4 regions of the Komagataeibacter medellinensis NBRC 3288 genome follow, and region 3 is predicted to be linked to each of the others. Evidence: riboswitches for the same ligand, from Rfam matches in the RefSeq annotation. Region 3 holds a riboswitch; each other region holds the start of a gene.
What was found. Region 3 has a riboswitch for cobalamin ahead of GLX_RS15220 (uroporphyrinogen decarboxylase/cobalamine-independent methonine synthase family protein). Riboswitches for the same ligand answer to the same signal wherever they lie in the genome.
Positions count from the first base shown of each region.

Region 1: another riboswitch for cobalamin. It lies ahead of GLX_RS06295 (hypothetical protein); the one in region 3 lies ahead of GLX_RS15220 (uroporphyrinogen decarboxylase/cobalamine-independent methonine synthase family protein).
Region 2: another riboswitch for cobalamin. It lies ahead of GLX_RS06340 (TonB-dependent receptor plug domain-containing protein); the one in region 3 lies ahead of GLX_RS15220 (uroporphyrinogen decarboxylase/cobalamine-independent methonine synthase family protein).
Region 4: another riboswitch for cobalamin. It lies ahead of GLX_RS06365 (carbohydrate porin); the one in region 3 lies ahead of GLX_RS15220 (uroporphyrinogen decarboxylase/cobalamine-independent methonine synthase family protein).

Region 1 is NC_016027.1:1,375,720-1,381,666, reverse strand. Features, by position in the region: gene GLX_RS06320 (uroporphyrinogen decarboxylase/cobalamine-independent methonine synthase family protein) at 1-745, shown strand, start outside; gene GLX_RS06315 (aromatic ring-hydroxylating oxygenase subunit alpha) at 753-1,844, shown strand; gene GLX_RS06310 (DUF2147 domain-containing protein) at 1,912-2,388, opposite strand; gene GLX_RS06305 (hypothetical protein) at 2,510-2,875, opposite strand; cobalamin riboswitch at 2,984-3,218, opposite strand; gene GLX_RS06300 (hypothetical protein) at 3,413-3,769, opposite strand; gene GLX_RS06295 (hypothetical protein) at 3,873-4,358, opposite strand; cobalamin riboswitch at 4,596-4,841, opposite strand; cobalamin riboswitch at 4,969-5,210, shown strand.
Region 2 is NC_016027.1:1,382,332-1,389,954, forward strand. Features, by position in the region: gene GLX_RS06325 (ABC transporter ATP-binding protein) at 15-773, opposite strand; gene GLX_RS06330 (FecCD family ABC transporter permease) at 770-1,741, opposite strand; gene GLX_RS06335 (ABC transporter substrate-binding protein) at 1,774-2,601, opposite strand; gene GLX_RS06340 (TonB-dependent receptor plug domain-containing protein) at 2,615-4,714, opposite strand; cobalamin riboswitch at 4,834-5,052, opposite strand; gene GLX_RS18945 (DUF6925 family protein) at 5,150-6,121, shown strand; gene GLX_RS06350 (cobyric acid synthase) at 6,126-7,580, shown strand.
Region 3 is NC_016037.1:137,678-145,235, forward strand. Features, by position in the region: gene GLX_RS17655 (DUF2147 domain-containing protein) at 1-384, shown strand, start outside; gene GLX_RS15215 (aromatic ring-hydroxylating oxygenase subunit alpha) at 455-1,543, opposite strand; gene GLX_RS15220 (uroporphyrinogen decarboxylase/cobalamine-independent methonine synthase family protein) at 1,551-2,633, opposite strand; cobalamin riboswitch at 2,670-2,907, opposite strand; gene GLX_RS15225 (ABC transporter ATP-binding protein) at 2,976-3,734, opposite strand; gene GLX_RS15230 (FecCD family ABC transporter permease) at 3,731-4,717, opposite strand; gene GLX_RS15235 (ABC transporter substrate-binding protein) at 4,735-5,574, opposite strand; gene GLX_RS15240 (TonB-dependent receptor plug domain-containing protein) at 5,576-7,558, opposite strand, start outside.
Region 4 is NC_016027.1:1,390,673-1,400,468, reverse strand. Features, by position in the region: gene GLX_RS06395 (GntT/GntP/DsdX family permease) at 1-316, shown strand, start outside; gene GLX_RS06390 (carbohydrate porin) at 316-1,848, shown strand; gene GLX_RS19330 (hypothetical protein) at 2,486-2,641, opposite strand; one part of gene GLX_RS17110 (IS5 family transposase) at 2,664-3,100, opposite strand; one part of gene GLX_RS17110 (IS5 family transposase) at 3,100-3,421, opposite strand; gene GLX_RS06375 (IS701-like element IS1452 family transposase) at 3,531-4,781, shown strand; gene GLX_RS18415 (hypothetical protein) at 5,223-5,396, shown strand; cobalamin riboswitch at 5,520-5,751, shown strand; gene GLX_RS06365 (carbohydrate porin) at 5,906-7,549, shown strand; cobalamin riboswitch at 7,698-7,931, shown strand; gene GLX_RS06360 (uroporphyrinogen decarboxylase/cobalamine-independent methonine synthase family protein) at 8,063-8,968, shown strand; gene GLX_RS18715 (Rieske 2Fe-2S domain-containing protein) at 9,116-9,427, shown strand; gene GLX_RS18710 (hypothetical protein) at 9,393-9,716, shown strand; partial or broken gene GLX_RS17100 (aspartyl/asparaginyl beta-hydroxylase domain-containing protein) at 9,795-9,796, shown strand, end outside.

The sequences.
Region 1 (5,947 bases), on a different replicon from region 3:
GCCTTACGACGCGTTCGTCGCGGCGTGGCGGCAGGGTATCACGACCCGGCCCATTCTATTGGGGCCAGTCAGTTTTCTCGTCTTATGCGGCATGGCGAAGGAAGACAATATTGCTCAGAGCCTGATGCGCCTGTTACCGGCCTATATTGAATGCCTTGAACAGTTGACCACTGCAGGGTGCTTATGGGTCCAGATTGATGAACCTATCCTCGCACATCCCGATCTATCGGCTGCTACACTGACCCACATTGACGTTGCATGGCGCATCCTGGCCGAGATATCAGGTGTTACGTCACTGGTTCTGGTGGGTGGAGAAGGAGGCTTTGGGCCGCATCTTCCGTTTGTGCTGCAACTGCCTTTCGATGGTCTACATATAGATCTGGTGCACGGTTATCGCGGTTTGCCTTATGTGCTGAAGCATTTTTCAGCGGATCGCTGGCTGTCACTGGGATTGGTCGATGCCTCTGGCACGGCACCAACCCATATTGGTATGGCCCGGAGCATTGTAGAACAGATATTAAACTCCCATCGTCGGGACCGTCTTATGATCGCGCCATCCGGGGCATTGGGTGGCACGGCGGGGCTGAATGAAACAGACGACCCGGTTATGCTGCAGCAGAAAATGTCTGAAATCGTGTCATTGGCCACTTCCTGTCAGTGGAGACGCCAGACAGAGCCCGTCCACGAATTTTGTGAAAACGATATTCGTTTTGTCCCATGCGCTGCCGACAGCGTGAGACATTGAACAGATCATGACAGGAGATATATCGGAAACAACCGTGTCTGAAATCGCAGCCTCGTCAGGTGTCGATATCCGTCGCGTTCGCAGCAATCCCGATTTCTGGTATCCGGTCGCGTGGTCGCGTGAACTGCGCCGGGGCAAGGCGATCGGTGTCCGCTATGCAGGACAGCCTATTGTCGTGGTCAGGCCAGATGCCGGAGCCATTTTCGCGCTGGATGACGTCTGCCCCCACCGTCAACTCCCACTCAGCAGGGGGGAAGTGTGTGGGGATTTTGTCCGCTGTGCGTATCATGGGCTGAAATACAGTCGACGCGGCCAATGCTTTTCCCCTGACATGAAGCTGGAACGCGAACCACCTCGGCTGCGTACCTGGCCCTGTCGTGAAAAGGACGGCCTGATCTTCGTATTCATGGGGGATCTGGAAAAATCCGATAGCGTACCCCTGCCTGACTTCCCGCGTGTCCGCGACCCGCATTATAGGACCCGCCGGTTTGGCAAGGTCGTGCAGTGCCACTACAGTTTTATGCATGAGAACCTGATGGATATGAACCATCAGGTTCTCCACAGCCGTCTGGTCGGAAGCATGAAACCGCGGTTTCTGGGAATGGAGTGTGGGAAGGATTTCGTGGAGGCCCGCTATACATTTGCCCGCACGGCCGGTAAGCAGCCGTTGAGCGAAGCCCTGATTTACGGACAACGCCGGAAAGACGGCCGGGATTTCGCCTACCGGGATGTCATGACCATCCGCACGCAGTATCCGTATCAGACATTACGTATCGAAACCCAGGGCGTAGATAAACCGGTGATGGAATTGTGGATCGCCTACGTGCCCCAGGATCGGGAAGAGCTGAGCAACCGCGTTTTCGGCCTGTTATCCATACGCAGGTTGAAAATCCCGTTTGTGCTGGATCTGGCATGGCCACTGCTGATCGCCTTTACGGAGCGGGTTTTCACTGAAGATCGCGAAATTGTCGAGCTGGAGCAGCAGGCATGGCGGGAGCAGGATGGCGACCGGAATCAGGAGGTCTTTCCGGTTATCGTGGCGCTGCGCCAGATCCTTATCCAGAATGGTATGTCGCCCCGGAAGGATGCCAGGGAGTAAACCGGTCGATGCCCATGCTCCGTCTTAATGCGCATGGGCATCTTCGCCTGACCTGGCACCATGCAGATCAGGTGCTCATTTTGCAGTCCGGGCCGATATGACCCTTATAAGGGAACCAGGTCTGCGTTTGCCCGAACATCGGAATCCCGAGATAGCCCCGTAACTTGAGTTGTCCAGACTGATTAACCCACATACGGGCCTGATAGACGTGATTGGTATTGGGATCGAGAATGGACCCGTTCCAGCGGTTCGGTTGATCCGTATCTTGCACAAAGTCCTGCAGCATGGGCAAGCCACATTCCGAACGTCCTGTCTGGTCCCGTGGGATTTCATCACTATAGTTCAGGCCCACCAGCTTCCCGCACAAATGGTCGCCACACCGTGTGATCTCGAAGACACCCTTGTGGTTTCTGGTGATCCATTGCCCCAGAACGGCGGGCGGAGCTGTTGTTGCTGGAGGAACCTGTGCGTGAACAGCAGCAGTTCCTCCAATCATGACACTGAAGAATAGCGAGACACAGGTTGCTTTTTGCGCAATATGCATGATGTCTCTTTCGTTGCTTCGCGCGTGACTGAAATTATGAAATATCGGCGGATTTATCGGCGAATTCGCATGGAAAAGCGCATGACCGATGCTCCGCGATGCATGCCGTAAGAATGAGCGGTTAGGGCACCATGGATGTTTTCCATAATGGTTCTGTCGCGCCCGTCATCTGCTGTCTGAAAAGCCCGGTATGACCTTTACCATCATGCGGGCGCCCTTGGCCGGTTAAATGTGCCGTGCCCGCAATATGCGCAAAACCAATGCCGGCACATTCTCCGCTACGTATCGAGACGGGATAGGTATGGCTGCCATATATCGGCGTGTCATGTCCCCACACGTCGCCAGAAGCCACGTCCGTCCGGCGCACGCTGAAGGAAATGTCGTCGGTGCTGGTGTCAGGAATATCAGCAGTATGAGCACATGTCCCTGAACCATACAGGGCGAGTGGACCGGTTGTCAGAAACGCGCCGGTCACATAGCGCCGCATTATGATGTCTCCACCAGAATTATGAAACATCTGGGGCATCGCTCAGTTATAATGGTCTTCCCATAACGCATGGGCAATCTCCTGCCTTCGGTGCATCCCGCCCGACGACGTGGTTTGCAGACGAGGGCAGGTCTCCTGGCTCACGGATCATGGCCTGCCAGTCCATGCCTTCCCATTTCCCGAAGGAAACAGTGGCTCACCCGCAGGTGAACGAACCGGTGGCATACCGCATACAGTTGCGGGAGCAGCCGCTGACTGGCTCCCGGAACAGAATTGTCCAGCCGGAGCGTTACAGCATTCCCTTTTAACCCGCTTGCACGGGGCCATCGTCAATCAAGAGTCTCATCTGATTATGCGCGAAGCGAAAGGAACGCCCAATTCCTCGAAACGCGATGCCGGTCTGCATGGAGCGAAGAGCTTGTTGATACTGATCAAACCGCTCGTCCCACCCCGATAACGCCAGATTCCTGAGTATCTTCACGCTTGTAACCGACAGGTGGGGTTACGCCGCTCATGCGGTGACCACTATGCTTTCAGTCAACCCTTTGGGCTTGGTATACCGTATAGGTGCATGGCGGCATCACGCGCGCCAATGGTCCAGTGTGCGGAAATATAGGCCTGAAGCAAAGCCATACGCGCCTCGATCCCGTGCGTGTTTGATAAATCGCAGGCTGTATCCACATAGGCCAGAGCCTCTGACAGCAGGGGCGAAAACAGTTCCTCCAGGTAGTTGCCCCGCGCCTTCGGCGCAGCGGGAAGCTGATCAGCGGGAGGTGCCAGACGAAGGAATGTTTCAAATCCATCTGCACGAATGCGGTCTTCCGGGTTTGGAACAGGGAGTTCCGTCCTGGCTATTGCCTGAATGACGTCTTCCCGGAGAGGTGCGGATTCCATAAGGCGGGATACCGATATGGAACGTCGACGTCGCCGCTGTTGTATGAGGATAAAACCCGGCGAAGGTACGGGAGAAGCCATCTTTTTTCTCAATCGGAATGGATTAACTGGAAAGGGCTGCATTGGACCGGTCTTCGTATGTCAGGATGCGGGCATCCTCGTCACGCCATGCTTCGATCATGTCAGGATTCTGGTTAAGCCATCCAATTCTCTCGGCGCAAGATACAGGAACTCTCAATTTTTGACCGCGCTGGTTATTCAGGATTATTCCGGTCTGCTGCAGGTGCCCATCTTGTATCCAGAGCAGACGTTTCTGGTTGGTGATCCCTAGTATCCGTTGCACCTGCCGCCGCGTAAATGGACGGGAAAACAGCGCGTTGATCTGTTTTTCCACTGAGTTGGCAATAGATTCCAAAGCGTCGGTCCTTTTACGCATAAGGACCGCTACAAAGCGGACGAAAAGCTGTTTTACCTCGGGCTGCCGCAGGCGAAGGGCCAAGGATTGATCAAGACATGCATCAGAAAACATACACATTGCGACAACCGGCTCTGGTTCTGTAACGGCTGCCATGCTCATATCTGTGTTCATGGATATTTCTTTTTTATCCAGAATAAAATGTAGGTACCTGTGTCACGAGGTCAGGAAATTACGTGCGAGTTATAAGCCGCCGGCCAGAAGGCCTACGAAGAGAACCTCTTTGCGAAGCCGGGATTTATCCGGGTACAGACTAATAATCCGCATATATAGGGAGCCTTGACAGGCACATCGATAAGCAAAAGAACGCGTCACGGCTGATCTCCTGCCGCCGGTCAGTCCCGCCCGGTGGCACGGTTTGCGACGGTAGCAGGTTTCCTGGCTCACGGATCATGGCAGTTCGGTCCTGTCTTCCCACTTCCCTTACTGGAAGCAGTGACCCATCTGACTGAATATCAGATGATTGGATCCGTCTACATACCGCCTACAGTTGCGGGCGCAGCCACCGACTGGCTCCCGGATCATTACAGATCCCGCCAGAGCTTACGGTATTCCCTATTACTCCGCTTGCGCGGCACCACCGACATAAAGGCTTGCTGCAATATGCGTCAGGTCTCGTGAGCTACGCAATATGGATTTTTCAAAAACCTGCAATGAAAGAGCATGGTGTCCTTCACACAGACGGGAAGCTGGCAGACTTGCACTGTGGGCTGGCCTGCGCCACACTACCTTTACATCACAAGGCCCCGTGCGAACGGGTTAATAGGGAACGCCGTGCGTTCTGGCAGGGCTTATCAGGGTCCGGGAACAAGTCGGTGGCTGCCCCCGCAACTGTAGGCGGAGAGATTCCGGATCGTATGTCCTTATGACAGGACCCGTCACTGGCTATGACGAACAGGCTGGGAAGACTGAACCGGTATTGACGACCCGTAAGCCAGGAGACCTGCCTTTGTGACGTAACCAGTTCTATCGGGCGGGGTGCCCGACAGACGGAGTGACGGCCATGTTTTCTGTTTTATCCGCAGCTTTCCCCATTCGCGTGTTCTTTTCTGAGCAGTGTTGAAGAATGACGTACGTCGGGCAATGGCATGTCGCGGGCCTACTCCCGTCAAACACTTCAAAGGAAACACGGGAAATGCATACATATATTGGCGGTAGCCAGCGAAACGGAACGGGTCGATCCTATTTTGGATCGGAAAGCCTGACCCCCGCACAGAAACGGGCTATTTTGTCCCTGCCAGAAGATGGTGGGTATGGAACCTTACTGGACGGAGGAAGTATCCGGTCATCTCTCGTATTGATGGGCTTTATCGCCGGTGGATGTTCGGCGCGGTGGGGCATGGAACGCTCCCGCCTTACCGAACGTGGCCGGGAACTGCGACACAAAATCGAAGGTCGCTGATTTTAGTAGTGAGGTTGTGTGACGCTACTGGCGGAATCGAGAATTGCATTGAGCCGAGGCTTCTACGGCATATTGTCAGTTAATGAGGATAATGATTGAGGCAAACCGAACGACTGCGAGGAAGGTTGATTTCGGTTTATCGTAGCGGGTTGCGATGACGCGGAACTGGACTTGTAACGGTTTTGTGCCGGTCATCTGGTAATCCCCTCATAAAAAGAGTGGCTTTTGAAAGAGAATTTTCTCAGCGTAAGGATGAGGAGATTCTGATGAAGAGAGATCGCTTTATTGATGCCCGGATCAT
Region 2 (7,623 bases), on a different replicon from region 3:
ACACACCGCACACATTAACGGCACAAAGCCCACGGAAGTACCGCGTTCTCGACCCGTCGCACCGTGACCCCATAAACGGTGCGCATGATGTCATCATCCAGCACCTGCGTGGGCGGTCCGTGACGGATGGCGACGCCGTCATCCATCAACACCAGCTCATCACAGAAGCGGGTCGCCAGCACCAGGTCATGCAGTACGACGATAATCCCCTTCCCCTGTTCGGCCTGCTGTCGGAACAACTGCATCATGGACAGGGCATGTGCCGGGTCGAGTGCCGCGATCGGTTCATCGGCCAGTATGACCGGTGTGTCAGTCGCCAGCGCACGCGCCAGGTTCATGCGCGCGCGTTCCCCACCTGACAGATGGCTGGCCGGGCGGGCGCACAGGTCCATCAGACCGGTGACATCAAGGGCATGGTCGACTGCTGGATGACGGGCGGCATGATCATCCGCCTGCCCATGCGGCAGACGCCCAAGTGCGACCAGCGCACGCACTGGCATGGGTGGTGGTAAGCCCCCGTCCTGCGGAATGAAGGCAAGCTGCCGGGCGCGCAGCGCCGGGGGAATCTGGCCCATGCTGCGATCCAGAAGCCGAATATCCCCACAATCGGGAACTTCCAGCCCTGCCAGCAGGCGCATGAAAGTACTTTTCCCTGCGCCATTCGGCCCGATCAGGCCAATGACCCGCCCTTTCGCAAGTGTCAGGGACACGGCCGAGACGACAGCCCGATCTCCACGCCGGAGTGAAACGTCGTGTGCCTGCAACAGGATCATGATACGGTTCTTTTCAGCATGATGACCCGTGCAAAGAAAACCGGCGCGCCGACCAGCGCCGTCAGTACGCCCAGTTGCAGTTCGGGGCCGACCGCCACCAGACGCACCACCATATCTGCCAGCAACAGCAGCAGACTGCCCCCCAGAAACGATGGTACAAGCAAACGCGATGGCTGGTATCCCGTCAGCGGTCGCAACAGATGTGGCACCACCAGCCCCACAAAACCGATCGCCCCCGAAACCGCCACGCATGATCCCACGGCCAGCGCCGCCCCCAGCACGATACGCGTCTGGATACCCCGCAGGCCACGCAGCCGGAACCCAAGGCTTTCCGCCACGTCCTCCCCCAATGTCAGCGCATCCAGCGCGCGGCCCGCAGACAGCATGAGCAGGGTGCCGCACACAACACCGGGCAGGCAGATCCAGACATGGGTAAAAGTACGGTCCGTCAACGACCCCATGAGCCAGTGCATGATCTCGAATGATGCATAGGGACTGGGCACAAGGTTCAGCACCAGCGCCGTCAGGGCCGCCACAAAACTGCTAAGCGCCGCCCCCGCCAGCAGCAGCACCAGCGTGCCCCCGCGTCCCACCAGTCCCATCAGCACAGCAGCCGCACACAACGCGCCCGTCAGGCCACCCAGTGGCAGGGCCACGATGGAAACCTGCATGAGGCCGGTATAGAACACGCTGACTGCCCCCAGTGCTGCCCCCCCCGATACCCCCAGAATGCCGGGATCGGCCAGCGGATTGCGCAAATATCCCTGCAGCACAGCACCCGACAGGCCCAGCGTCCCACCCACCATCACGGCAAGAAGCGTGCGCGGCAGGCGAAGACGCTCTATAATAATTGCCCCGACACTGTGCCGCCCCGCCAGAATGTCCGCGAGCGCATGCGAAAACATGACGCGGGTTTCTCCCCACATAAGCGACGCGCCAAACAGGCCAATAACACCAATCAGGAGCATGACATTCAGCAGCAGGGTCTTGTGGGTTGATTTCACGGGACGGACATTTCAAGGTTGTGACGTGCGTTACGCAGCATGACGACACTGTCCAGTGTCTGCGGCAGGCCACACAGCCACAGTCGTGCGGGCAGATCCAGATGATGCGCCCCGGCAAAGGCCTGCTTCAGCGCCGGATGGTCCAGCATGGACTGGGCAAGGGACGTGCCCTTTCCCGAGCGGTCAAGGATCAGCAGGTCGGGCGGCTGCGCGATCAGCAGTTCCATGGAAAAGCGCGAAGATGCCTGATGTCCCATGAGCGTTGCGTAATTGCGAAAGCCAGCATGGGCAAGGACATCATCCGGGAGCGAACCCGCATGGGTGACAAAACCATTGGCGGCGTAGACAGCCGCCGTGGGATCGGTAGAACTCCGCGCGACCGAAAGGGAGGCCAGGCGCGTGGTAAAGGCCATGGCCAGTTGTCGTCCCCGTTCAGGGACACCGATGGCGTTGGCAACCACCATGATCTGGGCCGGGATGTCTGTCAGGGATCTGGCGGGCGGCAATGCGATCACCTGTGCGCCCCCTTCCCGTCCCGCCTGCATCGCGACGGCCGCCGTATAGACGCCGCCCAACACGACATCGGGATGGGATGCCACGACATTTTCCGCCGTGGGTCGCAATACCGGAACATGTTGTGCCTGCTCGCACAATACCGCGTTCCAGCAGTCCCGGGTCAGTGGCGAGATCCCCACGATCTGGCCCGGTTCAGCCAGCATAAGCAGCAATTGGTCGGTACAGAGATTGAGCGAAGCCACGCGTGGCAGCGCCAGAGCCTGCGTCAAGGGGACACAGGCGAGAAAACCGGCCACAATCGCTGCCATCATGCCTTTCATGTCAGTAATTTAACGCAAACCCGCCATAACCGGCGCGCCCCGGCTGCAGGTAGCCGATCGGGTCCTCAAACTGGCGGTTCAGCAAGTTGTCGGCGCGGGCATAGACGGAGACATAGCGGTTGATTTTATAGTTGGCGGCCACATCAATGGTAAAATATCCATGCCCTTTGGCACAGGTGCTGCACGTCTCGCTGCCAATGACCGGCAGGTCACGCCATCCGCTGGTGTACAGGATATTTCCAGAAAATGTCAGGTCGCGGATAGGGGTCCATGTCGTATTGAAGTTGAACTTGTGCTGCGGACGGCGTTGCAGTTCGACGTTACTGGTTTCATCCCGGGCATGGGTCCAGGTATAGCTGAGATTGAATTCCAGATTGCTCAGCGCCTTCCAGTTCAGGAAAGCTTCCACGCCATACATCCGTGCCTTCGCAACATTGGCGTAGGAATAATTGTAGTTATATGACGAATCAATCGAAAGCGAGGACTGGATCAGGTTCCGAACCCTGTTGTCATACCATGTCGCGCCGAAGTTCAGTCGATCATGCAAAAGTTTCTGTTCCACCCCCGCGTCATAGCCGATCAACTGTTCAGCCTTCAGGTTCGGATTACCTTTTTCCGCATATCCCGCGCCTACCTGATTGGCGAATAACTGGTACAGCGATGGGCCGTGGAATCCCGAACCGGCGCTGGCCTTGATGATCGTTCCTGTGCCCGGCACATGGATCGCAGGCGCGACACGCCATGTCACGTGGTTGCCATAACGTGAGTTGGCGTCGTAGCGGATATTGGCGGCGCCGTACAGAATATGGTTCCAGTTCCCCTGATACTGCCCGTAGCCTGCGGTCGTATCCATGCTGGCGGATGTATTGTATCCACTATCCCACATAGTGGCGGCTGTGTGGCTGGTGTTGAACGTGTCGTGAAAATGTTCGGCCCCGATCAGAAGCTGACCATACTGTTTGAAATTGAACGTGCCGTGCCAGTCCACCTTCAGTCGGCTGGAACGGTAATAATCGGGGTCGGGATTGATCGGACTGCCGTAACTTGTTCCTGTCTCGGTCCAGCGGTTACGATTGGTCATGTAACCAAGACCAAGCACCTGATCGAACAGTCCATGGAATGACACCAGATGGGCCGTTCCACGCACAATAGCCTCGTTCTGATTGGTCTGTTCCCTCACGCCTTTATCGCCGTAAAGGTTCTCACTCTGCAGATCATACAATGAATATGAATGGTTGTTACCCTGTATCAGGCGTGCCGTCAGGCCAAGGTCAAGATTGCGGGTTACGTCATAACCCAGCCTGATATTGACGCCGCGGTTGTCATTGCGGTTGCCCTCATGGCGCTGCTGCCGGTCAGCACCATAATATCGTTCGATATAGGAGGGGATACTGTTGAACCCATCCATCCGGTAATGGGAGAACTCAACATTATAATGGAACCGCCCCTTGCTGCCGCGCGCACCAAAGGTCTGGTTGAAGGTGCCGTAACCACCGCCTTCAATCCTGACAAACGGCCTGAAGCGTCCCTGTCCCTGCGCCGTGGTAATATCAATGACCCCTGCCATGGCGTCCGCACCATACAGACCGCTTTGCGGGCCCCGCAGAATTTCGATCCGTCCCATGCCATCGGTTACGAACTGACCGGCATCAAACATGCCACTTGTTGAACTGCCGTCGTTGATGTCCATGCCATCCAGGCGGACTTTCACTTCGTTCGAATTGTTGCCGCGCATGAAGATGGATGAAGTGCCTCCCGGGCCGCCGGTCTGCACCACGTTCAGGCCAGGCTGACGTATCAGGATATCCGTGAGGCTGCGCCGCTGCTGGGTCTGGATCTGCTTTTCGGTGATGATGGTCATGCTGGTGCCGATATCATCAGTGGAAGTTGGCCGACGTGCTGCACTGACGCTGATCAGTTCGGGCAGGCCAGTCTCTCCCAGAGAAACAACGGCTTTCGATTTTTTATTCTCGACGACGTACTGGTTGGCGGACGGTTTTTGCGGCTTATGCTGTTTGACTGAATCATCAGCACGCGCCACTGCAGTTCCCATGGTCATCAACGTGGTGGAAGCAATCAGCAGATTACGGAATAGGATCATCTGGTTCAGATCTCGCGGTCACATCATCGTTGCCACGAGAGCGCGCTGCCACAGCGCTTCCAATCCGCAGGGAAGCCCGTAACACCACACCGTCAGGACACCCCGCCCGACAGTTCCCGGTCGCAACCATCATAACGGCAGGTCTCCTGGCTCACGGCGTGACATCCTGCTTAACCTTCCCGGAAAACCGTGGTTTCCAGTGGCCCGGATCAAGACATCCGGTATTGCAAGGACAGACCGTTTACAGTTGCGGGGGCAGCCTGAGCCTTGGATCGTGATCCGCACTCTGTTCCCTTTTCATCCCCCCGAAAGGGGACACCGTCGGAACGGTTCTGATCGGATGGGGCGTTCTTGTCAACCCGCATTCAATCTTTCAGTATCCTATCAGGATTGCCGTTATTTTCAGCCAGATTGATGAATCACAGGATATTTCCGATGAAACATATTACGCCTGCCATGCTGACTTCGCTAGCGCTGGATCTCCGCAACGGCTGGAGCATTGGTACGTTTGGTGCGATTGGCGAATTCCATCATGTCCCGGGAGACAAGGTCTGCGTTACCCCCTGTTTCGACGGGCTGGAGATCGTCACCCAACGCGGCGCCATACGCTTGTGTCCCAACGGTCCCCTGCATGCCATTGCGTGGGATTCCCTTGTTGGAAAAGGCAGACGCTGGCGGCACAGCATGGCGTTCTGCGGCCCGTTACAACTGACCGGAAGACATACCCTGATGGTTCTGGGAAAGGATGTGGAAGCCATCCGGCCAGAAGATCGTGATGCATGGCTGATTGATCTGGGAATAGGCGTGGGCCAGGTCCGGATGTGCGTACGGACAGAAAATGCCCGCCTGGTCGAAGCTCTTGCTGTTCACACGGATGACCCATTGGCCGTCATTACAGAAGCATTTGCGCTTCTGATGGAAGCCCAGCCCCACAGGGTCATGCTTTCACCAGCTGGCAGGCTGGAGGTTTACCAGCCCATTCCCAAACCTGATGAAGATTCTCCGCTCGGTGCCCATACCCACCTGTTACCAAAACTGGTAAAACTGAGGCGGTCCTGTTCGGCCCTTGATCCTGTTCCGGAAGGCTGGCAGCCCTTCCTCACGCTTCATCCGGCGGCGCCATTCAGACCGTCCGATAATGATTCCTATGATTATGACCGTCTGGCCGATCTGTCCTTTCTGCCGCTGCTTGAGGAATTCGGCAAGCAGGAAGACCTGCAGGTCTCAGGCGCATTCCGGGCTCATGTTCGTCAACATGGAACACCGGAAAATATGAAAATACCGGACACGAGACGTGGTCGTGCGCGCATGCATATCGAACTGCTCCGTATGGCAGCCCAGGGTCACAAGGGCATGGAGCAGTTTATGCCTGTCGATACGCTCAAGAGCGCTACGGATTGCGGGTGACTTCATGCCAGCGATCATGTTGCAAGGTACGGGATCCGATGTAGGCAAGTCCGTGTTGACAGCTGGTTTATGCCGGGTTTTTGCCAATCGGGGCCTGACAGTCCGGCCCTTCAAGCCCCAGAACATGTCAAACAATGCTGCCGTAACGATAGATGGTGGCGAAATCGGCCGGGCGCAGGCATTTCAGGCGTACGCCTGTCGTGTTGCCCCCTCCACCCTTATGAATCCGGTTCTTCTGAAACCGGAAAGCGATCATACCGCGCAGGTTATCGTGCGTGGACAGGCACAAGGGCACCTGCATGCTTCCAATTTTATCAGCGGTCGGGCTGCATTCCTGCCCGAGGTTCTGACCGCTTTCGAAACATTATGTGGCCAATCCGATCTGGTGATTGTCGAAGGCGCAGGTAGCCCCGCGGAAATCAACCTACGTCAGGGCGACATCGCCAATATGGGTTTTGCCAGAGCCGCGAATGTTCCGGTCATCATGATAGGCGATATAGACCGGGGCGGCGTTATCGCATCACTCGTTGGCACCCATGCCATTCTTGAGCCGGCTGACCGGGAGTTGATCAAGGGTTTTATTATAAATCGCCTTCGGGGAGACGCCAGCATTTTCCAGTCTGGATATGATTTCATAGAAAGGTTTACCGGCTGGAAGGGGCTGGGCGTTCTTCCCTGGATAGACAGTATACGTGACCTGCCATCTGAAGACAGTATTCCCGATGATGTCGGCTGTTCTTCGACATCACGGATCGAGATCGCCGTCCCCCTTATGCCGCGCATCGCCAATTTCGATGATCTTGACGCGCTGGAAGGCGAAACACATGTGAAGATTATACGGGTCAGGCCAGGGCACCCCCTTCCTGCGTCTGCTCATGTCGTGTTCCTTCCAGGTAGCAAGGCGACAATAGCGGACCTGCGGTTTTTCAGGCAGCAGGGATGGGATATTGATCTCGCAGGGCACGTCAGGCGGGGTGGATATGTGTTCGGTCTCTGCGGTGGTTATCAGATGCTAGGACAAACCATAGATGATCCCGATGGTGTAGAGGGAAGCCCGACGACGGTACCGGGACTTGGACTTCTGGAAGTTAATACCGTCCTGACCCATGATAAGAAGATCAATCAGACATCGGGGATAACCCTTTCCGATAACACGCGATTCAGTGGTTACGAAATTCATTGTGGAGAGACAGCAAGCTCCCATAGCCGGGTTATTCCCCTGATCAAACGCGACGATGGGCGGCGCGATGGTGCGATAAGCCCAGACGGTCGTATTGCAGGTTGCTACGTACACCGTCTGTTTGACATGACTGGTCAGCGCGCCGCATGGCTGGACAGATGGGGCACACACTCGGACGGACTGGATTATACAGCACGCGTAGAACACGCCCTTGAAACCGTCGCGGCCACCATGGAAAGCAGGCTGGATATTGAGGGGCTACTGGCTGTTGCCAGATGACCTTCTTTCGATCTCTGTATCCTGTTGCGTCAGGGCATTCAGA
Region 3 (7,558 bases):
ACAACAGTTCCGCCCGCCGTTCTGGGGCAATGGGTCACCAGAAATCACAAGGGTGTTTTCGAGATCACACGGTGTGGCGACCATCTGTGTGGAAAGCTGGTTGGCCTGAACTATAGTGATGACATCCCACGCGACCAGACGGGCCGTTCGGAATGTGGGTTGCCCATGCTGCGGGACTTCGTGCCGGATCCGGATCAACCAGACCGGTGGAACGGGTCCATTCTCGACCCCAATACCAATCATGTGTATCAAGCGCGCATGTGGGTTAACCAGTCCGGACAACTCAAGTTACGGGGCTATCTCGGGATTCCGATGTTCGGACAGACACAGACATGGCTTCCTTATAGCGGTCATATCGGCCCGAACTGCAAAATGAGCACCTGATCTGCGTGGTGCCTGGTCAGGAGAAGATGCCCATGCGCCTTGAGACGGGGCATGGGCATCTATCAGTTTATTATCCTACGTCTTTCTGGGACGGCATACCATTCTGGATAAGCAGTTGGCGCAGCGCCATGATAACTGGAAAGACCTCCTGATTCCGGTCGCCGTCCTGCTCCCGCCAGGCCTGCTGCTCCAGTTCAACAATTTCGCGATCTTCTGTGAAAACACGCTCCGTAAAGGCGATCAGCAGCGGCCACGCCAGATCCAGTAAAAATGGTATTTTCAACCTGCGTATGGAGAGCAGGCCAAATACCCGGTTGATCAATTCTTCCCGGTCCTGTGGCACATATGCAATCCACAGTTCCATGACCGGTTCATCAATCCCCTCCGTCTCGATCCGCAATGTCTGATAGGGATACTGCGTGCGGATGGTCATGACATCCCGATAGGCAAAATCCCGGCCATCCTTGCGACGCTGCCCGTAAATCAGAGCCTCGCTCAGCGGCTGCCTGCCAGACGTGCGGGCAAAGGTATAGCGGGCCTCCACAAAATCCTCTCCCCGATCCATGCCTAGAAACCGTGGTTTCATGCCTCCGACCAGTCGGCTGTGCAGGATCTGGTGGTTCATGTCCATCAGGTTTTCATGCATGAAGCTGTAGTGACATTGCACGACTTTTCCAAACCGGCGGGTACGGTAATGGGGGTCACGGACACGCGGAAAGTCCGGCAGCGCAATGCTATCGGATTTTTCCAGATCCCCCATGAACACAAAGATGAGGCCATCCTTCTCCCGGCATGCCCATGTCCGCAGTCGTGGCGGTTCATTTTCCAGCTTCATGCCGGGGGAAAAACACTGGCCACGCCGACTGTATTTCAGTCCATGGTATGCACAGCGAATGAAATCTCCACACACTTCTCCCTTGCTGAGTGGTAACTGCCGGTGGGGGCAAACATCATCCAGCGCAAAGATGGCCCCGGCCTCGGGCCTGACCACCACGATGGGTTGCCCCGCGTACCGTACGCCAATTGTCCTGCCCCGACGAAGTTCACGCGACCATGCAACCGGATACCAGAAATCCGGATTGCTGCGGACACGACGGATATCCGGATGTGGCGAAGCAGCCCCATCCGGGATGGCTGCTTCCGATGTATTTCCTGTCATGATATTTTCAATGTCTCACGCTGTTATCAGCGCATGGGACAAAACGGATATCATTTTCGCAAAAGTCGCGGATGGATGCGCTGCGACGTGCTATCGTGCGTCGGCTGGCCACGGCCACGATTTCGGACATTTTTTGCGGCAGGACGTTCGTAATGTCCGGATCGGTCAGGGCATTGCTGTCACTTAACGCACCCGATGGCGCGATCATGAGACGATCCGGCCGATGCGAACGCAGCGTCTGTTCCACGATGCCGTGCGCCATGCCGATGTGGGTAGGCGCCGCGCTGCAGCTATCGACCAGCCCCAGCGAGAGCCAGCGATACGCCGGGAAATGCTGCAGGACATACGGGAAATCGCGATAGCCATGCACAACGTCCACATGCAGGCCGCCAAAAGGTAGCTGCAGCACAAAAGGAAGATGTCGCCCGAAGCCCCCGCCGCCCCCGACCAGAACAAGTGACGTGGCCCTTGATGCTTCACTGAGGACATGCCAAGCAACGTCCATATGGGTCAGCGTGGCTGCGGGCAGGCCAGGATGGGCAAGGATTGGCTCATCAATCTGGATCCAGAAGCATCCCGCGTTGTTCAGTTGTTCGAAGCATTCAATATAGGCGGGTAGCAGGCGCATCAGTCCCTGGCCGACACTGTCTCCCTTTGTCATGCCGCATAACGCAAGGAAACTGACCGGCCCCAGCAGAACAGGCCGGGTGCTGATACCCAGTTGTTCCGCTGCAAGAAATGCGTCGCGGGGCCAGTTGCGCGCAAGATGGAACGCCTGCCCCGGTCTGAGGATGGGCTTTCTGTAATTGCCGTGCATCGGATCACAGGCTGTGACTGTATTGTCGGTGCCCACGCCAAACATGCGGGCAGTCTGCACGACTCTGTCCCGCCATGGGCTATTGGCCGTAGCGATATGGGAAATGCCTGCCGCGTGCTGGCATCGCACCCCACGCATCTCATCAGCATCGGGAAAACCAAGTGTCGCCGTAAGCAGTCTGGCGGTATTCGGGAAGTGATCTATGGAATACTGGCGCGCAGGCACGCCTTCGGCCGTGCCATCATGGCACGCGGCTTTCTGCCATACCGGCATTAAGCTTCTCCCGCCTTCGGCACATCCCGTCCGACGGCTTGATATATGACGATGGCAGGTCTCCTGGCTTACGGATCATGGCCAGCCGGTTCTGCCTTCCCATTTCCTTTTCGGAAACAGTGACTCACCCCGTCCGGGTGAAATGAACCGGCGGCATACCGCCTACAGTTGCGGGAGCAGCCTCCGACTTGGCTCCCGGGTTCATGACCCGGCCGGAGCGTGACGGCGTTCCCTATTAACCCACTCGCGTGGGACCATCGACTTGATAAGACAACATTGTGCCCGAACCGGGCGGCCGGACGCAAGGTGTCATGGGCAGGATGTCCCAGCGGGCCGCACACGTTAGCGGCACAGGGACCACGGAAGGACCGCGTCCTCGACCCGTCGGACCGTTACGCCGTACACGACGCGCATGATATCATCATCCAGCACCTGCAGGGCCGGGCCATGGCGGATGACGGCGCCATCATCCATCAGCACCAGTTCATCGCAGAAACGGGTCGCCAGAACCAGATCATGCAGCACGACGACGATCCCCTTTCCCTGCCCTGCCTGCTGGCGGAAAAGCTGCATCATGGATAGGGCATGCGCCGGGTCGAGTGCAGCGATCGGCTCGTCCGCCAGTATGACCGGCGTATCGGTCGCCAGCGCACGCGCCAGATTCATGCGAGCCCGCTCCCCGCCTGACAGGTGGCTGGCCGGACGGGTGCACAGGTCCTGCAAGCCGGTGACATCAAGGGCGTGGCCCACCGCCGGGTGACGGACGGCATGATCGCCCGCCTGCCCATGCGGCAGGCGTCCGAGCGCGACCAGCGCACGCACCGGCATGGGTGGCGGCGTCCCCCCATCCTGCGGAATGAAAGCAAGCTGTCGGGCACGCAGCGCGGGTGGGATCTGGCTCATGTCGCGATCAAGAAGCCGGACATCCCCACAGTCGGGAGTCTCCAGCCCCGTCAGCAGACGCATGAAGGTGCTTTTGCCTGCGCCGTTCGGCCCGACCAGGCCAATGACCCGCCCCTTCGCAAGAGTCAGTGACGCGGCCGAAACAACAGCCCGATCCCCGCGCCGGAGCGACACGTCGCGTGCCTGGAGCAGGATCATGACACGGTTCTTTTCAGCATAATGACGCGGGCGAAGAAGATTGGAGCCCCGACAAGCGCGGTCAGCACGCCCAGTTGCAGTTCAGGCCCGACCGCCACCAGACGTACCACCATATCCGCCAGCAGCAGCAGCAGACTTCCCCCCAGAAATGACGGCAAGAGCAACCGCGACGGCTGGAATCCCACAAGCGGCCGCAACAGATGCGGCACCACCAGTCCCACAAAGCCGATCGCTCCTGAAACCGCCACGCATGAGCCCACGGCCAGCGCCGCGCCCAGCACGATACGCGTCTGGACGCCGCGCGGGCCATGCAGCTGGAAGCCAAGGCTTGCGGCCACATCCTCCCCCAATGTCAGCGCATCCAGCGCACGCCCCGCGGACAGCATGAGCAGCGTGCCACACACCACACCCGGCAAGCAGATCCAGACATGGGTAAAGGTCCGGTCCGTCAACGACCCCATGAGCCAGTGCATGATCTCGAATGACGCATAGGGGCTGGGCACAAGGTTCAGCACCAGTGCTGTCAGGGCTGCGGCAAAACTGCTGAGTGCAGCCCCCGCCAACAGCAACACCAGCGTGCCACCACGTCCCACCAGTCCCATCAGCACGGCCGCCGCACACAGCGCCCCCGTCAGCCCACCCAGCGGCAGGGCCGCGATGGACACCTGCATGAGGCCGGTATAGAACACGCTGACCGCCCCAAGTGCCGCTCCACCTGATACCCCCAGGATGCCGGGATCGGCCAGCGGATTGCGTAGATAGCCCTGCAGAACCGCCCCCGACAGGCCAAGCGTCCCGCCCACCAGGATGGCCAGCAGGGTACGCGGCAGGCGCAGGCGCTCCACAATGATCGCGCCTGCGGTATGCCGCCCGGCCAGCAGGTCCTCCAGTGCATGTGAAAACATGATGCGGGTTTCTCCCCACATGAGCGAGGTAACAAACAGCCCCATGACACCAGCCAGAAGCATGACGTTCAGCAGCATGGTTTGATGGGCAGGTTTCATGGGGCGGACATTTCAAGGTTGTGCCGTGCGTTACGCAGCATGACGACACTATCCAGTGTCTGTGGCAGGCCACACAACCAAAGCCGTGCGGGCAGATCCAGATGATGCGGCCCGGCAAAGGCCTGCTTCAACGCCGGGTGATCCAGCATGGACTGTGCAAGGGACGTTCCCTTCCCCGAACGGTCAAGGATCAGGAGATCGGGTGGCCGTGCAATCAGCAGTTCCATGGAAAAACGGGAAGATGACTGGTGCCCCATGATCGTTGCGTAATTACGAAAGCCGGCATGGGCAAGGACATCATCCGGAAGCGAGCCCTTATGGGTGACAAAGCCGTTGGCAGCATAGACGGCCGCCGTAGGATCGGTGGCACTGCGCTCGACTGAAAGGGAGGCCAGGCGCGTGGCAAAGGCCATAGCCAGTTGCTGCCCACGCTCAGGAACGCCGATGGCGTTGGCGACCGTCATGATCTGGACCGGAATATCCGTCAGGGATTTGGCGGGTGGCAGGGCTACAACCTGTGCGCCCCCTTCCCGCCCCGCCTGCATCGCGACGGCCGCGGTATAGATGCCACCCAGCACGACATCGGGATGGGATGCCACGATGCTTTCCGCCGTGGGTCGCAATACGGGAGCCTGTCGTGCCTGTTCGCACAGCACCGCGCTCCAGCAATCCCGGGCGAGCGGCGTAATACCGACGATCTGGCCCGGTTCGGCCAGCAGCAGCAACAACTGGTCGGTGCAGAGATTAAGCGAAGCCACGCGCGGGAGAGCCCATGCCGGTGCCAACGGGACACAGGCAAGGAAACCCGCCATCATCCCTGCGACCACGCTTTTCATGTCAATAATTCAGCATGAAGCCGCCATAACCGGCGCGACCAGGCTGCAGATAGCCGATGGGGTCCTCGAACTGGCGGTTCAGCAGGTTGTCGGCGCGGGCATAGACGGAAACGTAGCGGTTGATTTTGTAATTGGCAGCCACGTCGATGGTGAAATAACCATGCCCCTTGGCGCATGTGCTGCAGGACTCGCTGCCAATAACCGGCAGATCACGCCAGCCACTAGTATACAGGATATTGCCCGAAAAGGTCAGGTCGCGAATGGGGGTCCATGTCGTATTGAAATTGAACTTGTGCTGGGGACGGCGTTGCAACTGGACGTCGTTCGTCTCATCCCGGGCGTGGGTCCAGGTATAGCTCAGGTTAAATTCCAGATTGCTCAGCGCCTTCCAGTTCAGGAAGGCTTCCACACCATACATCCGCGCCTTCGCCACATTGGCGTATGAGTAGTTGTAGTCATATGATGAATCAATCGAAAGCGAGGACTGGATCAGGTTCCTGACCCGGTTGTCATACCAGGTTGCGCCGAAATTCAGACGGTCATGCAGCAGTTTCTGCTCAACACCCGCGTCATAGCCGATCAACTGTTCCGCCTTCAGGTTGGGATTGCCCTTTTCCGAATAACCCACACCCACCTGATTTGCGAATAACTGATACAGCGAAGGACCATGAAAACCGGAACCGGCGCTGGCCTTGATGATGGTTCCGGTGCCCGGCACATGGATTGCCGGGGCCACGCGCCATGTCACGTGGTTGCCGTAGCGCGAATTGGCATCATAGCGAATATTGGCCGCACCATACAGAATATGGTTCCAGTTCCCCTGATACTGCCCGTAACCTGCGGTCGTATCCATGCTGGCGGATGTATCGTATCCGCTGTCCCACATGCTTGAGGCCGTATGGCTGGTATTGAACGTATCATGGAAATGTTCGGCACCGATCAGAAGCTGGCCATACTGCTTGAAATTGAACGTGCCGTGCCAGTCCACCTTAAGTCGGCTGGAACGGTAATAATCCGGGTCTGGATTGACCGGGCTGCCGTAACTCGTGCCCGTCTCCGTCCAGCGGTTGCGGTTGGTCATGTAGCCAAGGCCAAGCACCTGATCAAAAAGCCCGTGAAAGGAAACCAGATGGGCCGTCCCGCGCACGATGGCCTCGTTCTGGTTGTTCTGTTCCCGCACACCCTTATCACCATACAGATTTTCACTTTGCAGGTCATACAGAGAGTAGGAATGATAATTGCTCTGTATCAGCCGTGCGGTCAGGCCAAGATCGAAATTATGGGTGACGTCATAACCCAGCCTGATATTGACGCCACGGTTGTCATTCCGGTTGCCTTCATGCCGCTGCTGCCGGTTGGCCCCATAATAACGCTCGATATAGGAAGGGATATTGTTGAACCCGTCCATCCGGTAATGGGAGAATTCTACATTATAATGAAAACGTCCCTTGCTGCCGCGTGCGCCAAAGGTCTGATTGAAGGTACCATACCCACCGCCTTCGATACGGACAAACGGCTTGAAACGGCCCTGCCCCTGTGCCGTGGTAATGTCGATAACCCCCGCCATGGCGTCGGCGCCGTACAGGCCGCTCTGAGGCCCACGCAGTATCTCGATCCGGCCCATGCCGTCGGTTACAAACTGACCGGCATCGAACATGCCATTGGTGGAACTTCCGTCATTGATGTCCATGCCATCCAGGCGGACCTTGACCTCGTTGGAATTATTACCACGCATGAAAATGGATGACGTGCCCCCTGGGCCGCCTGTCTGGACCACGTTCAGGCCCGGTTGGCGTGCCAGAATATCCGTCAGGCTGCGCCGCTGCTGGGTCTGGATCTGCTTTTCCGTGATGATGGTCATGCTGGTGCCGATATCATCGGTGGAGGTCGGCCGACGGGCGGCACTGACGCTGATCAGTTCGGGAAGACCCGTATCCCCCAACGAAACAACGGCTTTCGATTTTTTATTCTCGATGACGTACTG
Region 4 (9,796 bases), on a different replicon from region 3:
GCTGGTGCTGGCATGGGTTCTGGCGGCCATCGTGCGTGTGGCGTGCGGGTCGTCCACCGTGGCGATGGCTACAGCGTCCGGCATTGTCGCCCCCATCTTGGAACATAGTACAGGGGTTTCACCCGAACTTATGGTGCTGGTGACCGGGGCGGGATCGGTTGCCTTCGGCCCGATGAATGATGCCGGTTTCTGGCAGATCAAGGAATATCTGGGCCTGACTGTACCGCAGACCATCAAGACATGGTCGGTCCTGGAAACGCTGATTGCCGTATGTGGACTGGTCTTCTGCCTTATAGCGTCGATTTTCGTACATTAATGGGGAGCATCATCATGTTTCCTGCTACCGCAAATCCGGTGTGCGTGCGCGCAGCGCGCCCACCAGTCGGTCGCATGCATCATGTCGCGCGCACGGCCGTGTATGCGCTGCCATTTGCGCTCGGCTGTGTGCTATTTGGGGCTGTACCCGCTAGGGCACAGGTCATGGATCGTGATATTGGTTCGGCCCCCAGCCTGCTGGTGTCGCGTCCGTTGCCAAAGCATGATTCGCACAAGACCTGGGTGCCCCCATTTTCCCAACCTGAAGCGGTGGCGCCCAATCCTGTCTCAAAGTGGCTGCGCCGCCGGGGAATTAATTTCCTTGTGGATAATACCAACGAATTCGCGGGTGCCATAACGCCACCTACGCGCGGGACTACACCGGGGTTCAGCAATTACAAACAGGGTGCCAGCAATGCCGGACAGTATGCCATGCAGCTTGATATGGACTGGGACAAGCTGGCGGGCTGGCACGGATTTGCAACCCATATGGTGACCGTTGGCCGTTATGGTACAACCGCCAACCGCATGTTCGGGGACTGGCTGAACCATGCATCGGAAGATTATGGCGGCGGCGGTAACGTGGTGGTCCATCTTGTCTATGCCTATGGGGAGGAAACGCTTCTAGGCGGGCGACTGGCAATTGCCGCAGGCCGCATGGCCGAAATATCGGATTTTGCGGCCAGTCCCCTGTTTTGCAACTTCCAGAACGGCAGTATCTGCGGCCGACCCAAGGGCATTACCGACACCAATTTTGCAGCTGGCTATCCCGCATCCACATGGGGGTTCCGTGTGCGTGGCCGTCCCGCGCGCTCCGTCTATGTGCAGACCGGGCTGTACCCGATTGAAAACGGCATTTATCAGGTATTCCAGCACCGGACCGGGTTCAAGTTCAATGGTGCAAACATCATCGGTTATACCGCGCCGATAGAAACTGCGTGGGAACCTGTTTTTCGTCATGGCACGTTGCCGGGGCATTATAAATTCGGTGCACAGTTGTTCAGCACGCCGCAGGATGACAATTACCTTGATGTGAATGGCGCGCCTTACGCCCTGACAGGCCGCAAGCGGCAGCGGCATGGGGCGTCGTGGTCTACATGGATGATGTTTGACCAGCGTCTGCTGCATTACCATAATAAGGATTCTGGCCTGACCGCGCTGTCTGGCATGATCTATAACGACCCGCGTACATCACTGCGCAAATATCTTGTTTACGCGGCGCTGCTCAATCGGGGTGCCTTCCGTACACGCCCGTATGACACGATGGGATTTGCCCTGACCTATACACGAATTGCCGATGGCGTGACGCTGGCGGAACAGGACATGATTAATAACGGTAACAGAAGCAGCTTGCCCAACCATGCAACCGGCGTGCAGCACAATACCATCGTCATGGAAGCGAACTATGCCATACATGTCATGCCGGGCGTTATCTTCACCCCACTGTTCGAATACTATATTCACCCCAATGCCCAATCCAACCTGCGTGATGCAGCATTGTTAGGATTCAAAAGCCATATCCAGTTGATGTAAAGAAAAATAGAGTGCATGGTATTTTGAATGTAGTGAAATAAATGTATCAGATAGGCCCTGTTAGGACTTAATTCAGTCTGCTGCGGCAGCAATGCGGATGACCGCGAGAAACGACGTTACTGTTTTTTTATATCTGGTTGTGACTGCACGCTACTCCTTGAAGCGAGCCCAGAGGTTCTCGACAGGCTGTCGCCACCGATAGGCCCATTTTGGGCAGGCGACCGGTGCATTCCGTCGTTTCGCGGGAATGGTCGGCCAACCTCCCATGTTCCGGATACGCTCACGCAAGGCCTCTGACGCATAGCCCGTGTCCGTCACAACCCGCAGGGGAATGGCGGAAAGGCTTTCAAGCAGGACTGCGCCAATGGCAGTTCATGGGCCTGACCGGGCGGCTATGGCAAAGCCAGGCGCCTTTCCATCTGCCTTCACGCCACGCAGACTTTTGTGCCATAGCAGCCGCGAGAGCGGCCAGGTGCTTCACGATGGTCTCGCTCTTCGAAAGAGGCCCTTTTTTTGGGCTTCCGCCACCTTGTGGTGATCCCTGATGTTTGTGCCATCCAGAAAAGTCATTCCGAACGCCACTCCGTGTTGTTCTTGAACCCGTTCGAGCAGGCGTTCCCGTAACGCCGCGCTTCGCTCAGCGGATGAAAAGTTGCGCTGCCCGCCACCGTAAACCCAGTTCAGCGGGGATGCTCCGCCATTTCGCACCATTTCCATGATGCCAGAAAATCGCTGCTATCGTGCGCTGTAGATCATGGGGTGGCGTCTTGCCCCTTGGGCGAACCGTCTCAATCAGAGGTTCCTAGGCTCAGGACTCATAGCCAGAAGATGACGGTTGCAGCGAGGCAGATGGCTGAGAAGAAGACGTTCGGGCATCTGTCATAGCGTGTTGCGACCCGCCGCCAGTCCTTGAGACGGCCGAACATGATTTCGATGCGGTTGCGTCTTTTGTATTTTCGCTTGTCGTATTTGACTGGTTTTCCGCGGGATCTTCTTCCCGGAATGCAGGGCCTGATCCCTTTTTCCTCCAGGGCATCCCGGAACCAGTCAGCATCATAACCCCGATCCGCCAGCAACCACTGTGCCATGGGAAGGTTGTCCAGCAGAGCAGAGGCTCCGGTGTAATCACTGATCTGTCCGGCTGTCATAAAGAAGCTCAGCGGTCGTCCGTTCTGATCGGTGACCGCATACAGCTTGGTGTTCATGCCCCCTTTAGTGCGTCCGATCAGGCGGCCTGGATCCCCTTTTTTAACCGCAGGCTTGAAGCCGTGCGGTGTGCCTTGAGATAGGTCGCATCAATCATAATAGTCTGAGGCTCAGCCTTCGCGGCAGACAGGCCATCCATCATCCGCATGAAAATGCCCATGTCGCCCCAACGCTTCCAACGGTTGTAGAGCGTCTTGTGCGGACCGTATTCCCGGGGTGCATCACGCCAGCGCATACCATTGCGGTTCACAAAAATGATGCCGCTCAGCACGCGGCGGTCATCAACGCGAGGTTTACCATGGCTCTTGGGAAAGAACGGCCGCAGACGCTCCATCTGTTCATCCGTCAGCCAAAACAGGTCACTCATCTTCAGTCTCCTTGCAGAACCTGAAGCAAAATTCCCTACACAAATCAATGGGTCCTGAGCCTAGCACTACAGTTGCATTTTGTGTTGAGTTCTGAATCTATGGGTAACCATGATTCAGGATATGATGAGTGGCGGTACGTCTGTTGAAGAGACGCTGGAATTATGGGCGCGCTCGCTTCGGTCCGCCAAGGATCGGATGGCGCCGCTGTTCACGCAAAAACGTGTCGTAGATTCGGCCTGTGCTTTTCTTGATGTTTTGATTGGCAATGAACCACGCAAGACGGGATGGATGCGAGCGGAAGCCGCAGGAGATCCTGGTCCATGGCGGCAGCAGGCGCTTCTGGGACGCGGGCACTGGGATGCCGATGCCCTTCGTGACGTCGTCAGGGATTATGTGATTGAGCATCTGGGCACTGAAGAGGGCGTGCTGGTCATTGATGAGACCGGTTTTCTGAAGAAGGGTCAGGCGTCCTGCGGTGTGGGGCGGCAGTATACGGGATCTGCCGGCAAGATCACGAACTGCCAGATTGGTGTGTTTGGCGCTTATGTTTCGGAACGGGGGCATGCCTTTATTGACCGCGCCCTGTATCTCCCGAAAGACTGGACATCAAAGCCTGAGCGTCTGAAGCGGGCCCACGTTCCCGATGACGTGGTGTTTGCAACCAAACCGGCGTTAGCCTCGATGATGATTGAGCGAAGTATTGAGGCCGGTGTGCCGTTCCGCTGGGTTGCAGCAGACAGCGTGTATGGCGTGGGCGACGTAGAACGCACGCTTCGCCGGGCAGGAATTGGATATGTGCTTGGGGTCAAGGGCAATCACTGGTTCGGATCATGGGCAACGGAACCGCTGATTGCCGGAGAGGCGAAAGATATTGCAGCAGGACTGCCAGACCAGGCCTGGCGTCGTCTGTCAGCGGGGCACGGCACAAAAGGTGAGCGACTTTATGACTGGGCGTATCTTCCGCTTGCTGATCTGGATGCTGAAGAATTTGACTGCCCTATAGCCGGACCATGGACACGTGGCCTGTTGATCCGCCGAAACATCGCTGACGGGGACCTTGCCTATTTTACGACCTGGAGCCCGAAAGGGACAACCACGCAGGAACTGGTGAACGTTGAAGGGACGCGCTGGAGGATCGAAGAAGGGTTCGAGACGGCCAAAAACGAATTTGGTCTTGATCATAACGAGACCCGCTCCTGGCATGGTTGGCATCGGCACGTCTCTCTGGTCATGCTGGCCTATGCCGTCATGGCCAGTGTCCGTTACCAGGCAAACTCACTGAAACCGAAAAAAACACAACTCAGAACACGACAGTCCTTGTCCGCTGGTCCATTCAGGAGATCAGGCGCCTCGTCGTAAAACTTGCACAACGCAGACTACCCGTCTCTCACATCCTCAGATGGTCCGTCTTTCGACGAACGCATCAGGCCAGTGCTATCCGCGCTCACTCACGACACAAAATGCAACTGTAGTGCTAGGGTGTCCAACGGTTTTGGCGAATCTTTGAGCATACCGTCCAGGCCTTTCTCAAGGCTCGGATCGCGACGGGCGAAGTCGTTCATATCGATGCCGCGCTGATCCGCGCACATGTCAGCCGGGACACAGTCGTCGTCTGGCATGTCGAGGCTGTCGAGCGTGCTGATAACGAAGAGCTTCGGGAGGGTCGGCAGAGCGGCAGGTTCAAAAAGGTCTGCGTGACCAACCCGGATGCCACGATGGCGACCAACGGCCGCAACCAGCGGCTCGAGTCAGCTTGCAGGCAGCATACCGCTGTAGACGATGTTGCTGGCGGTGTGCTGGATGTTTAAGGTCGCGGCTGGCGAGGAGAATGAAGGCATAGCCGTCGCCACGCGGCTCGATGCGATCGAAGCCATAACCGGAGGAGCGATCGATATTGCAACGATGGACGCTGGCTATGCCTATGACAGGGTCTTCCGAGTGCTCGAAGATCGCGACATCGAGGGTATCGTTTGACATAATTTGACATAAATCATGGTGGTTACAGGTGAAATGCTCATGCGCAGGAGATCAATATCCATCGGGAATGGTTTCTACAATTCTCCTGTCTTGCGTTTTTTGACGTAAGACTTTTATAACGCTGCCTATCAAGTCGACGGTCCCGTGCGAACGGGTGAAAAGGGAATGTCGTATAACTCTGGCTGGGGAAGGTTTTCCCGGGAGTTCAGTCGATAACTGCCCCCGCAACTGTAGACGGCGAGCGTTGTGTCCTCAGCTACCAATTGGGTAGCAGCCACTGGCTTCGGTTGGGAAGGCAGACGTAACGTGATGACCCGTGAGTCAGGAGACCTACCGTCGAGTCCAGATATGTCGCCGGGCGGGTGGAGCCGGAGGCGGATCAAGGCGTGATGCATTTTTTTCTTTGACGCTCTGTCGCGATGGCATGCGTGTTCGTTTCCCGCTCGGGAAATGACAGCATTCGGAATTGTTGCTCTTTTACCGACGCTCTCCGACAGGCTCTTTTCATGACATTTCTTGACTCTCCGTGCGTTACGCGACGCACGGCTCGTGTGCTTTTTATCAACTCCACTCTGGTAGGAAGCCTCTTCACATATTCAGCCGCTTATGCTCAGGCCCCTCAGACCCAGATCGAGGAAGACCGCGCCCGCCTTGGCAATTCCACACCGCTGATCCAGCAGATCGACCCCGCCACCGTGCGGGATTCCGAACGCGCGCAGGCTGATGCGCAGAAAGCACACGAAGCCGCCGCCGATGATGGCGACAGGCTGGACACCAGCGGCAACCTGCTGGGCAACATGTGGGGCGCGCGGCCATGGCTGTACAGGCATGGCATCAGTTTTGACATCCAGGAAGTCGATGAACTGTGGGGCAACGGCACTGGCGGTTCGGCTTCGGGTAATGATGGCGCGGCAGGCTCGGGTACCGGCCCGTCCTATGATGGCGTGACCATGCCAACACTTACCGTCGATACCGAAAAGCTGTTCGGGCTGAAGGGTGGCCTGTTCAATGTCAGCGCCCTGCAGATACACGGGCGCTCGATCTCGCAGGACCACCTGGCCAACTTCAACCCCATAAGTGGGTTCGAGGCCGACCACTCCACCCGCCTGTTCGAACTGTGGTACCAGCAGTCCTTCCTTGGCGGCAAGCTGGATGTAAAGGTGGGGCAGCAGGATCTCGATACCGAATTCCTGATCAGCGATTACGCCTCGCTTTACCTCAACGCCAATTTCGGCTGGCCCATGGCGCCATCGGTCAACCTGTATGGCGGCGGCCCGTCCTGGCCGCTGTCATCCCCCGCCATCCGTATCCGCTACCGGCCCAGCGAGAAGTTCACCTTCATGTTTGCGGCAGCGGACGACAACCCGCCGGGCAACCGTTACAATTCCACCCCCATCCAGCAGGCCACCGGGTCACTCAGCGGTTACAATTCCGACCCCACCAGCCAGACCTATGATGGCGCCAACGGTACCAATTTCAACATGAACACCGGGGCGCTGCTGATGACCGAACTGCAATACGCGCTCAACCCCCAGCCTGCCGACATGTCCAACGTGACCAAGAACCCCGGCCTGCCGGGCGTGTACAAGCTGGGCGGGTTCTATGATACCGCGAAGTTCGCCGACTACCGCTACAACCGCAATGGTGGCTCACTGGGTGCGGCCTCGGTCAATCCCGCCAGCACCGAAAGCGACCTGACCCCGCGCTGGGACCGGGGTAACTGGATGGTCTACGGCATCATTGACCAGATGATCTGGCGGCCCTCGTTAACATCCGCCCGCTCGGTGGGTGTGTTCGTGCGCGCCACCGGTAATGGCGGCGATCGTAACCAGATCAGCTTCGCCATTGACGCAGGACTGAACCTGAAGGCGCCGTTCAGGGGGCGTAACAACGATACGATCGGTCTGGGCTGGGGCATCGGTCGCGCCAGTTCTGGCCTGCGGCAATTTGATCGAGACAGGCAGACGCTTGTGCAGGGCAATGAAAACCACCTGGAACTGACCTATCAGGCTCAGGTCACGCCGTGGATGGTGATGCAGCCTGACTTCCAGTACGTCTGGCACCCTTCGGGTGGAACGCCCGACTGGACCGGTCTGCGCCGTGTGGGTGACGAAGCGATCTTTGGTCTACACAGTAGCATTACTTTTTAGACAGAAATACATATATAGAGAGTATTAATTTATATTATAGTGGAATCATACAGAACGTACAAACATGTTCAGACATTGAGTGTATTCATTTGTCTGGTCAGCATTGAAAGGAAAACATTGCTAAAAAATGGAAGGGAATGGCATATTCGCCTTCTACATAGTCAGTGGTTCCGTGCAAACGGATGAAAAGGGAACACCGTTCCGCTTCGGCAGGGTTTGTCCCGGAAGCCAGTCGGTGGCTGCTCCCGCAACTGTAAGCGGTATGGGATCGTGTCGTCCATTTTCTGTGGGGAATGGGCCACTGTTGTATTAGCAACGGGAAGGTAGAAACGATCTGCGATAATCCGCGAGCCAGGAGACCTGCCATTGTCGATGTCACGGCCGCCGGGCGGGATGAACCGGGGGTAGGAGCAGAGTTTTGCACCACTGCACGGGCCTGCCTGTCACGGACAGGCGCGCCACTCTCACCATTACAAACTTGTTTCATGATACGCAGATCTGCGGTAAATCCTCATGCTACTGACTGGGACGCTTGGTCTCTCGGGTTTTGATACCCCGGAACTGATCGCATTGCAGCGGCGCACAGGCGTCTCGCATGTAGCTTCCAATTCCTGCCCGGACGAACGGCATCGCGTATGGCAGACAGCACGGATGGTGGGCATGGGCTGGCCTCCTCCAGATAGGAAGTGCACGCCCGAAGTGACGGATCAGACGGTCTTCCGCCTGTGTTGCAATCCTGTTCGTGATGCATTTGTTGCTGCATGGCAACGTGGAATTGCGCCTGTACCAATCCTTCTTGGGCCGGTGAGCTTTCTTGCCGCGTGTGACAGACGTGATGGAACGGACCCTGTCCTGTCATTACCGAAACTGCTTCCGGTATACGCCGGGATACTGCATGAACTTGCCATGGCAGGCTGTTTCCGGGTGCAGATTGCAGAACCAGTCACAACGGTCGGTCCAATGCCACAGGAACGCCAGACGGCAATGGAACTTGCATGGCAGAGCATGGCTAAGGTGGCCTCCGGGCACGCATTATCGCTCATCTTCGTCGGAGGCAGTGGCGGCTTCTGGCGTAACCTGTCACACGTCATGTCACTGCCGATGAATGGCATGCATATCGACATGGTGCGCGGTGGAGCAGAGCTTCCACTAATCCTTTCTGTTCTTAATCCGCGTTGTGATCTTCTTCTGGGAATCGTAGATGGCCTGAACCGGATTCCAACGGATATCTATAGCGCGATGCGATGGATAGATAAGATTCGATCAGAATATCCCCGACGGCGCGTGATTATTACACCGTCTACGATAATGCATTTTGCCAACAAGGAGGACAGACACTTACCATCTGAAGTGCGCAATATACTTGCAGACCTGACGAAGGTTCAACGTGCCTGCGCGGCGACGGCGTTCGTCCATTAATAAGGATTTGGAGGAAGTGTCATGAGCGTGACAGATACTCTGCTTCAACCTTTTTATCCTGATCAACATGCACAATGATATTCCGTTTTGCGTAGTGTGGATCTGAAACATTAAAAAGCAATCGGGGTTTATTGTGACAGATGGTCCGTGGTCGTTGTCCGTCCAGAGGCAGGACTGGTGTTCGCACTTGATGACCGGTGTAAGCATCGTCAGGTGCCACTCAGTCGTGGCATGGTCAGCGGAACTTTTATCAGATGCCTGTTGCATGGGATCAAGTTTGCACGCAGTGGCCGTTGCTACTCACCGAATATGCTTCTGGAAGAAATGCCGCTGCGTGCGGAAGGGGGGATGCAGGAAAAAGGAAGGCTGGATATGCCTGTAATCAGGAAATGCCGAGGATGTAGACGAAGCGATCATTCTCTTCATGACGCATCACGATGGTACAAACTGGTGTCATGAAACATTTTTGTGTGAAATCAATGCGTCGATTTTGCTCCTGATGGATCATGTGCAACGCTTCGGGCGCGGTAAGGCAGTAGGCTTGGCAACCTATCTTGATAAGAGTATCAGCGAGCAACAGGTTTCCAGTCATTACCGTATCGTGGCTTCTGCACCGTTATCGGTTCTGCCAGGTATGACAAGGAACTGGCGGCCAACGGTCGATACGACCCTGGTTGACCAGAACATTTATCTTTCCTCTGAAGACGACGCCAAATCGCTCGCAGAGATATGGCGTGGTACATGCTGACATGGAGCAACTGGCGTTCTAGATTATAGAAGCATTCAGGATGCTTGCGATGCACGGAGATAACAGTTTTCCGGCTCTGT